2 regions of the Peptoniphilus sp. Marseille-Q6390 genome follow, and region 1 is predicted to be linked to the other one. Evidence: riboswitches for the same ligand, from Rfam matches in the RefSeq annotation. Region 1 holds a riboswitch; the other holds the start of a gene.
The links. A riboswitch is a leader RNA that binds a small molecule or an ion and turns the genes downstream of it on or off. The one in region 1 is predicted to bind FMN.
Positions count from the first base shown of each region.

Region 1 (5,071 bases):
GCCCTTGCTATATTGTATCCATATTTGAGGTCAACGATAACCAATATTACAGCAAATGCTAATGTTCAACCTTTGATTTTACCAACAATAAATATTCTAAGTTATTTAAAAGATTCTGATACTGAATAATTATTACCGATTAAGAAATATTAAGCCTAGAGGATAAAACCTCTAGGTTATTTTTATGTTTGTTTTATATATCTCTTAAAAATTACACCTACAAATAATATTTCTGAAAATTAAAAAATAATTAATAATATTTACAATTATTTTACATTTACAAATTCATACAAAAAAAGAAATTTTATCGAGTATAATATGTGAGGGAGGACTTATGAAAAAAACTTTTAAAATAATTTTTGGACTAATACTAATTTTAATAATTTCTATATACATAGGAGGACTTTTCTTCTTCACTAATAGGTACATGCCAAGGACCTACATCAATGGAAGAGACTTTGGGCTTGTAAAAAAATCTGAACTCAAAAAGACCTACGAGGACCTTTCAAGAAATTTTGAACTTGAAATCATCGCCAAGGACAAGAACTTAAATGACAAGATCGCTGCCAAGGACTTTGGATATGTTGACTCTATAGGAAGTGAATCTATAGACCAGACAGCCTTCTACTGGCCAGTGGCATCTCTTGTGCCAAAGCACTACAAGGTTGACCGTGACCTAAAGTTTGATGCAGAAGCCTTAGATGAAAAAATAAAAAAGCTTAAACCAGTAATGGGGCAAAAGGACCACTCACAAGATGCAAAAGTCATCTTTGAAGATGGGGAATTTAAAATCCAAGATGAAATCCACGGCAACTTTATAAAGATGGATGAATTTAAAAATTCCATCCTAGGTCACTTTGGAGACTTGAAGGGAGAACTTGACCTTGCAGGGGAAAATCTCTACCAAGAACCAAAGATCACTAAGGATTCAGAATATATAAAAAATCAACTTGCTTCTTATAAAGACGTCTACAAGAAAAAAATAATTTTTGATTTCGACGACAGAAAGGAAGAAGTGACAGGTCAAGGCATAATTGCCATCTACTCCAAGGCTGATGACGGGACCCTTGCCCTTGACGAAGAGAAACTAAAACACTTTGTAGAAAGACTTGCTGCCAAGTACGACACTTATAGGACAAGCAGAATCTTTAACTCAACAGGACTTGGCCTCATGAAAGTTGACGGAGGCATCTATGGTTGGCTAACAGATAGGAAGGCTACAAGAGAAAAAATAAAAGAAGCCCTTGCGAAAGAAGAACCAGTTACAATAAAGCCAGCCTATAGGCAAGATGCGGTATCAAGAAAAGTTGACGACGTTGGCAAGACATACATCGAAGTAGACCTTGCAAGACAAAAACTTTGGTACTACAAGGACGGAGTCTTACAACTTGAAACCAATGTTGTAACAGGTAACCCAACCAAAGGCAACGGAACACCAACAGGCACTGACAGGATTTGGTCTCGTGAAAGAGATAGGTACCTAACAGGAGAAACCTACCGTTCAAAAGTTTCTTACTGGGCACCAATCAACTGGTCGGGAGTGGGTCTTCACGATGCATCATGGAGATCGAACTTTGGCGGAAACATCTATAAGTCAGGTGGATCTCATGGCTGCATAAACATACCAGTTCCAGTTATGAAAAACCTATTTCCACAAACCTTTACGGGTATGCCAGTTATAGTTTATAACTCAGCGACCCAAAGGGTAAATGATGCTGGCGGACAAGTAGTAGTTGGTCAACAACCACAAGCCCAAGGGCAAGGACAATAATAAAAATAAGAAAACTCTTGATAAATAAGCTTAATCTTTTATTGATTAAGCTTTATTTTTTTACAATTCTATATTAAGTTATGAATTATAGGGAGTGCCCCAGCTTGTTGAAGTCTTATGAGGTTATAAATTTTCCAATATGCTGCAAGCTAATAAGTTAGTAAGCAAAAAGTTCGGAGACGTTAAAAAAATTTCACTGCTCAAGAGGACGGAGCGAGTGAGTTGGCATGACCTAACCCAATTTGCGAAAGCAAATTGATGGTAGGTCAGTTCGCAAATTGGAGCTTGCGACAATTTGTGTTCTTCTATTTTTAGCATGACCGATTTTTTTGGACTTTCAGCGCGTGGGGTTCAAAGGGGGTGGTTTAAGGAGGGGGAAAATGGGCCTCGCAATGCCCCTTAACCCCCTCCTTAAAAGAAGTAAAAATAAAAATATATTTTATGATGAAAAATTTTTTAATATGTTTTTAAAGAAAGCTTTCATCAATTTAATACAAATTAACTCCACATAAAGCTTGAAAAAAATTTAACGAGTGATATAATAAAAACAAGAAATAAATAAATATTTTAAATCTTCAGGGAAGGGTGCAAATCCCAACCGGCGGTAAAGTCCGCGAGCGCAAGCCGAATTGGTGCAATTCCAATACCGACAGTAAAGTCTGGATGAGAGAATGATTTAAACTTTCACGCCCCGAAGGTTCGGGGTTTTTTTATGCCCCAACAGGAGGTAAAATGAATAAAGTAAATTCAAGTTCAATGATAAGAACAAAAGACATGACAAAAATAGGAATGCTATCAGTAATTGGTTTTATACTAATGTATTTTCAACTACCACTTACCTTTGTAGCACCACCCTTTATGAAGCTAGACATCTCAGACCTACCAGTACTAATGGGGGCCTTCACAATGGGACCAGCCTACGGCATCATAATCGCAGCCATAAAAAACATAATGCACATCATCTTTAAGGGCACAATGACAGCAGGAGTTGGCGAACTATCCAACTTCATCATCTCATCAACCTTTGCCTTCGTGTCAGCCTACTTCTATAGAAGACACAAGACATACAAGGGAGCAATAGTCTCCATGACACTAGGAGTCCTTGCCATGACTGTCCTTGCAATGATCTCCAACTACTTCGTAGTATTCCCACTATATGGTAAGGTAATGCCAATGGAAGCAATAATAGGAATGGGTTCAGCAATCACATCAAGAATCACAGGCCTATTCACAATGATGATCTACTCAGTCCTACCTTTTAACCTAATAAAAGGTTTCACAACATCAGCAGTGATGATGCTAGTCTACAAAAGAGTCTCACCACTCTTCAAAAACTAAATAAAAAAGATTTAAAAAAGATTAAAGATAAGATAAGATAAAAGAGCAAGCTGTCCCAGGGCAGCTTGTTTTTTTTATCCTATATAATATAATTTATAAAGAAAACTTTTTAAAAAATACAAAGAGAGGTAGACAATGAAAATACTTTGCGCAGGCCCAACATCAATCGACCCAAGAGTAATGGAAGTAATGGGCAAGTCCCTTACCAACCCAGACATAGATCCAGAATACGAAAAGAAACATAGACAAGTAGAAAAGAAAATATCCAAACTCCTAAAGACAGAAGCCACATCCTTTATCATGCTAGGAGAAGGAATGATAGGACTAGAAGGCGCCATCATAAACCTAGTAGAAAAAGGCGACAGAGTCCTAGTCCTTAACAACGGAGTCTTTGGAGCAGGCTTTGCCGACTTTGTAAAATACTATGAAGGTCAACCCTACATATACGAAGACGACTTCAGAAGAGGCTTCGACATAGAAAAACTTAAGAACTTCCTAGAAAAAGACCACGACTTCAAAGTAGCAACCATGGTCCACTGCGAAACACCATCAGGCATCACCAACGACGTCAAGACAATTTGCCAGCTCCTAAACTCCTACGGAATCCTAACAATAGTAGACACAGTATCAGGCATGGGAGGAGAAGAATTTGACTTCGACGACTACAAAGTAGACATAGCCCTAGGAGGAAGCCAAAAATGTATCTCAGCCCCAACAGGCCTCACCCTAGTGACAATATCAGAGAGAGCCAAGCAGGCAATAAGAGATAGAAAAAAACCAGTTCCTTCATATTATATGAACTTCGAAAACTACTACGCCTACTCCGACGGCTTCGCCTTCCCATACACAATGAACGAAAACTTGACCTATGCCCTAGACCTAGCCCTAGACCTCTTATTTCAAAAAGACGCCCTTGCCCTTCACAAAAAATACGCAGAAGTCACAAGAGAAATATTTGAAAAAGCAGGCTTCGAACTCTACGCCAAAGACTCAAGATCCAACACCCTAACAGCAGTCATGGTCCCAGAAGGCTTCATAGCAGAAGACATCATCGGAGCCTTGAGAAAAAAAGGAATCCTAATCTCCAAGGGAGCAGGCTACATCTTCGAAAAAGTATTTAGAATAGGCCACATGGGCAACAACATCTCCTATGAAAACTTCTTAGAACTCTATGAAAAGTTAGATGAGGTTTTTGGGGAACTTGGGATCAAGACAAAGGTATCTTTAAAAGAAGAGTTTCAAAAATTAATGGAAAAATAAGATTTTCTTTAAAGAAAATAAGGAAAAGAATTTTATTATAAAGATTTCATATTTAAAATTTTTTTGCAAAGCCAAGCTTTACGATTCTTTATCCGGAGGGGGTTAGGACCTTTCGATTGGTCCTTCCCCCTCCGGGCCACCCCCAACACCTTCAACGACCTGGCAGGGGCCCGACCCAATAATACGCAAAAAGCTCTCCGACTAAAAATAGAGGAACACAAATTGTCGCAAGCTCCAATTTGCGAACTGACCTACCATCAATTTGCTTTCGCAAATTGGGTTAGGTCATGTCAACTCACTCGCTCCGTTCTATTGAACAGTGAAATTTTTTTAACGTCTCCGAACTTTTTGCTTACTGATTTATTAATCATCAGCGTATTGGAAAAGTTTATAGCTTTATAAGACTTCAGCAAGCTGGATCACTTGATTAGCTCACTATTAAGTACAAAGTTGTAGTTCTTTATGAAGTCATAGAAGCTTATAACCTCGTAGATTAGTATGAAGTTGTAATTCTTTATTAAGTAATAGAAAATTACAAGATCACAATTAAATATAAACTTATAAAAAGACAAAGCTTAATCGATATTGATTAGGCTTTATTTTTTTAAAAATTTCAAACACATCTTGAGTAAGATTGCCAAGTTCCCAACAAATAGAATATAATAAAGAAAAAAGCAAAGAAAGGAGAAAAACTTGGAAAGA
Region 1 is NZ_CBCPLS010000001.1:430,426-435,496, forward strand. It holds gene ACWPVO_RS02100 (protein-export chaperone SecB) at 1-129, shown strand, start outside; gene ACWPVO_RS02105 (L,D-transpeptidase family protein) at 335-1,771, shown strand; FMN riboswitch at 2,339-2,451, shown strand; gene ACWPVO_RS02110 (ECF transporter S component) at 2,504-3,109, shown strand; gene ACWPVO_RS02115 (pyridoxal-phosphate-dependent aminotransferase family protein) at 3,245-4,369, shown strand; gene ACWPVO_RS02120 (Fic family protein) at 5,063-5,071, shown strand, end outside.

Region 2 (5,071 bases), on a different contig from region 1:
TGTTGGCAGTTAGGGCTCTCTCCCAAGCTGAGATTCCTGTAGTTGTATCTACGTGGTCAACGGAAACTGTAAAGGCAGTTTCGTGGTTGTCTGTGTTATCTGCCACCATTTGATTTAATTTTAATTTTTCTGCATACTCCCTAGACATTGGCATACAGATTAGGCCCTTGGCAAGGGAAGCCATGGTGTTTAGACTTTCACCAGTGGCAAACTCTGCTGCCTGAATCATGTCGCCTTCGTTTTCTCTGTCTGGCTCGTCAGTTACTATAATGATTTCGCCCTTTTTAAGAGCTTCAACAACTTCTTCTATAGAATTAACTTTCATTTTATCTCCTCTCAATTTAAAAACCATTTTCTAGTAAAAATGATTCAGTAATTTTGCTTTCACTTTTTGCATTTACAAAATTGTAGACATAGCGACCAATGATGTCGGTCTCAATATTAATCATGTCTCCAACTTTTTTATTTATAAGATTGGTGTCCCGAATAGTTGTTGGAATAATTGAAACTTCAAAATATTTTTCTCCAACTCTTGAGACAGTAAGACTTATACCGTCAAGGGCAATAGATCCCTTGGGGGCAATGTATTTAAAATTATCAGAGTCAAACTTTATCCTGTAGACAATTTCATTTCCGTGGTTGAGGATAGAAATTATTTCGCCAAGTCCATCAACATGGCCTTGGACTATGTGGCCGTCAAGTCTCTTTGCAGGACTCAGGGCTCTTTCAAGATTTAGCTTTTCTCCTCTTTTTAAATTTTTAAAAGTTGTGGACTTTATTGTCTCTACCATTACATCAGCCTTGTAAAAGTCTTCGTCTAAGTCTGTTACTGTAAGGCAAACTCCATTTGTTGCAATGGAGTCGCCAATCTTTGTTCCCTCCAAAACTTTTTTGCAGGAAACTCTTAAGCTGTAGAGATCGCTTTCTCTTTTAATATCAGATAGGCTGCCAATTTCTTCTATAATTCCTGTGAAAATTTTAATCACACCTTCCAGTGACTAGTATGTCATCAAATAATTTTTCGCACTTCATGTCCTTAATCCTAATTGCATCCTTAAGCTGGTCTATTTCAAGATCACCTATGGCAGGTATTCCCTTGGATCCAAGGAGGATTGGAGCAATGAAGAAGTAAAACTTATCAACTAAATTATTTTTTAGCATTTCTGCATTTAAGGTCCTTCCACCTTCAAGTAGGATAGAAGAGATGTCGTAGTCTTTTAATTTTTCCATAAGTTCTTTAAGGTCAACCCTCTTATCTTTGTCCTTACAAATTATGACTTCAACATTTTTCATAGCTTTTAATTTTTCTAACTTATCCTTGTCGCAGGATTCTGTTGTTGCTATTATTGCGATTGAATCTAAATCATCACTTAGGACCTTTGCATCAAGGGGGATCCTCAAGCTTGAATCTGTAATAATCCTAATGGGATTATTTTTATATTTGCCATGGCGGGTGTTAAGAGTAGGGTTGTCTGCAAGGACTGTTCCAATCCCAACCATTATTGCATCAAGTTGGCCTCTTAATTCATGACCGTGAGCTCGTGAAAATTCTGATGTGATCCACTGGGACTCGCCAGTCTCTGTTGCAATTTTCCCATCAAGGGACATGCCAGCCTTTAGGACCACAAAGGGTCTCTTATTTTTTAAGTAAGTGAAGAATCTTTCATTTAGATTTAAACATTCTTCTTCGCAAAGACCTTCTGTAACAGAGATGCCTGCATCTTCCAAAATTTTTATTCCCCTGCCAGAAACTTTTTCAAAGGGGTCAGCTGTTCCAATGACAACTCTTCTAATTCCTTCCTTTACAATTCTCTCAGCGCAGGGAGGAGTCTTCCCATAGTGGGAGCAGGGCTCAAGGTTAACATAGAGGGTTGCACCTCTTATGTCTTCGCCACGAGATTTGGCATCTAGGATGGCATTTACTTCTGCATGGTTTTCGCCAAACTTTAGGTGGGCGCCTTGGCCAATTATCTTGTCATCTTTTACAATTACGCAGCCAACAAGGGGGTTGGTCTTTGTCTTGCCAGTTCCCTCCCTTGCAATTTCAAGGGCACGTTCCATATAAAAGATATCGTTAAAATCTTCTAAATACATTAAATCACCTATAAAAAAAGAGCCCATGCAGGGCTCAAAAAATTCAAAAAATTATCTTCTTTCATCCAGACTATACTGTCGGTATTGGAATTGCACCAATTCAGCTTTCGCTCGCGGACTTTACCGCCGGTGAGGAATTGCACCTCGCCCTGAAGAGTTTTATTAACTTATAAATTTATAATAACACTAGAAATTAAATTGTCAAGAAAAAGTAAATCATTTTCCTTCCTTGATATTTTTCATTAGGCTAATGACATCTTCAAAGACAGAGTCTATGTCCCTGTCGGCATCAATGATATAGTCAGCGTAGGGGTCAAGGTCTTCTAAGACATCAAGCCTCTTTTCTATATCATTTTCATTGTCGTGCCTCTTTATCATCCTGTCCCTTAAAGTATCCCTTGAGCACTTTAGATAAATTGATTTGGCATTTTCAAATTCTTTTTTTATAGCTATGACGCCTTCCTTGTCGACAACAATTACGCAGTCCTTGTCCTTGTTGTTATTCTTTTCAAGGTCTTCCTTTAAAGTTGAGTAGTAGTTGCCTACGTAGCAAGTTGTTCCAATAAATAAATTGTCCTTGTCCATCTTCTTAAAAAGCTCTGAGTCAATGAAGTTATAATCCATACCATCAACTTCAGAGATTCTTGGTTTTCTTGTAGTGTAAGTAATAATTTTTTCGATTCCGTGTGAAGTCAGGGCATTTCTTATAGTAGACTTGCCTGAGCCAGAGTGTCCTAGTATTAAATAAATCATAATTGCTCCTTAAATTTTAATTTATTAAAGTATAACATATTTTTTCTATTATACTTTACAATTATAAAAATTTGAAGTAATATGGAAAAGATAAAATATTAGATGGAGGTTAGGATGAAACATTTAATTGAGCCACTAGATTTTACAACTGAAGAATACGAAGAAATTTTTAGACTAGTTGATAACATTATCGCAAATCCAGGTGATTATTCTCACGTTTGCGACAATAAGTTATTGGCTAGTCTTTTTTTTGAGCCTTCCACTAGGACGAGACTATCCTTTGAGACTGCCATGCTAAGACTGGGAGGACAAGTAATTGGTTTTTCTGACGCAGGTGTAAGCTCATCGACAAAGGGAGAGACCCTACTTGACACAATTAGGGTTATAGAAAATTATGCGGACATTTGTGCCATGCGACACCCAAAGGAAGGGGCAGCTCTTATGGCATCAAAGGCTGTGAAGACCATGCCAATTATAAATGCTGGAGATGGGGGACACTTCCACCCAACGCAAACTCTTGCAGACTTAATAACAATTAGGCATTACAAAAAGTCCTTTGACAATTTGACTGTGGGACTTTGTGGCGACTTAAAATTTGGAAGGACAATTCACTCTCTTGTCAGAGCCCTTAATCGATATGAAAATGTGAAATTTATTTTTATTTCGCCAGAGGAACTCAAGATGCCAGATCCTTTTAAGAACTTTATAGACGAAGAAAACTACACTGAGACCAGGGACCTTGTAAGTGTAATTGATGACTTAGACGTCCTCTACATGTCAAGGGTTCAAAAGGAAAGATTTGTTTCTTCAGACGAGTATGAAAGATTAAAGGACTACTACATCTTAACTGAAGAAAAATTAAAAAATGCGAAAAAAGACATGATTATACTTCATCCTCTACCAAGGGTAAATGAAATTGCTCCTGAAGTGGACAAAGACCCTCGAGCAGTTTACTTTGAGCAAACAAAATTTGGAATGTACGGTAGGATGGCGCTAATCATGAAACTTTTGGAGGCTACAAAATGATAAATGTTTCAAAAATAAAAAAAGGAATTGTACTTGACCACATAGAAGCAGGCAGGGCTCACGTTCTTTATAAAGCTCTTGAACTTGACAAGGTCACTGATGCAGTTGTACTTATGCAAAATATTTTCTCAACTTCCATGGGCAAGAAGGACCTAATAAAAATAGAAACAGATTACAACTTGGACTTCACAGTTCTAGGACTAATTGCTCCTCACACAACAGTAAACTTTATTGAAGATGGAGAAAGGGTGAAAAAAATTCGCATGGAATTGCCAGAGGTTGTTGAGGATGTCTTAACTTGCAAGAACCCAAGATGTATCACAAACTCTGAAAGAGAAATACCAGGCAACAAGTTCTTCCTATACAACAGAGACAAGAAGGAATACAAGTGCGAATATTGTGATACAGTAACCACATATGGAGAATGATATGGCAAAGATAATAGAAAATATTAACGTGTGCAAGGACTACTTCATACTGAGGACAGACCTAGATGTAAAAGTTTATCCAGGGCAATTTTTTATGCTAAGGGCCTGGGATTCTTACCCAACTCTTTCAAGACCGATTTCAGTTTATGATGTCACAGAGGGAGTTGACTTTCTCATCGAAAAGAGAGGAGAGGGGACAAAGATACTTGAAAAATTGCAAGTAGGCGACGAGATAAAATTGTTTGGTCCCTTTGGCAATGCCTTCTACGCCAACGTAGATGAAGTTGCCCTAGTTGGTGGTGGAGTTGGAGTCGCTCCCTTCCACTATCTAATTAAGGAAATTCAAAAGCTTAAACCAAATTCAAAAATTACTCTTTACATTGGAGAAAGAGAAGAGCTTGAACTTGAAAATGCCTTTAAAGATATTATCTGCGACATAAAGATAAAAAAAGGCGGCTTCATAACAGATATAATTGATTTTGAAAACCACGATTTGATTTACACATGTGGGCCAGAAATTATGATGAAGAAAGTTGTCGAACTTGCAAAAGCTCATGACATAAGGACCTATGTGTCTCTTGAAAAGAGAATGGGATGTGGCGTGGGCGCCTGCCTATCATGTTCTTGTGAAACAAAAAAGGGCAGAAGAAGATCATGCAAGGAAGGACCAATATTTAAGGGGAGTGATTTAATTGACTTCTAGGACTGAAATAGATTTAGCAGGAATAAAATTAAAAAATCCAATAATAATGGCAAGTGGTACCTATGGA
Region 2 is NZ_CBCPLS010000002.1:246,003-251,073, forward strand. It holds gene ACWPVO_RS07105 (bifunctional 3,4-dihydroxy-2-butanone-4-phosphate synthase/GTP cyclohydrolase II) at 1-325, opposite strand, end outside; gene ACWPVO_RS07110 (riboflavin synthase) at 342-986, opposite strand; gene ribD (bifunctional diaminohydroxyphosphoribosylaminopyrimidine deaminase/5-amino-6-(5-phosphoribosylamino)uracil reductase RibD) at 979-2,094, opposite strand; FMN riboswitch at 2,144-2,255, opposite strand; gene ACWPVO_RS07120 (guanylate kinase) at 2,311-2,847, opposite strand; gene pyrB (aspartate carbamoyltransferase) at 2,962-3,873, shown strand; gene ACWPVO_RS07130 (aspartate carbamoyltransferase regulatory subunit) at 3,870-4,301, shown strand; gene ACWPVO_RS07135 (dihydroorotate dehydrogenase electron transfer subunit) at 4,303-5,004, shown strand; gene ACWPVO_RS07140 (dihydroorotate dehydrogenase) at 4,994-5,071, shown strand, end outside.
Region 2: another riboswitch for FMN. It lies ahead of ribD (bifunctional diaminohydroxyphosphoribosylaminopyrimidine deaminase/5-amino-6-(5-phosphoribosylamino)uracil reductase RibD); the one in region 1 lies ahead of ACWPVO_RS02110 (ECF transporter S component).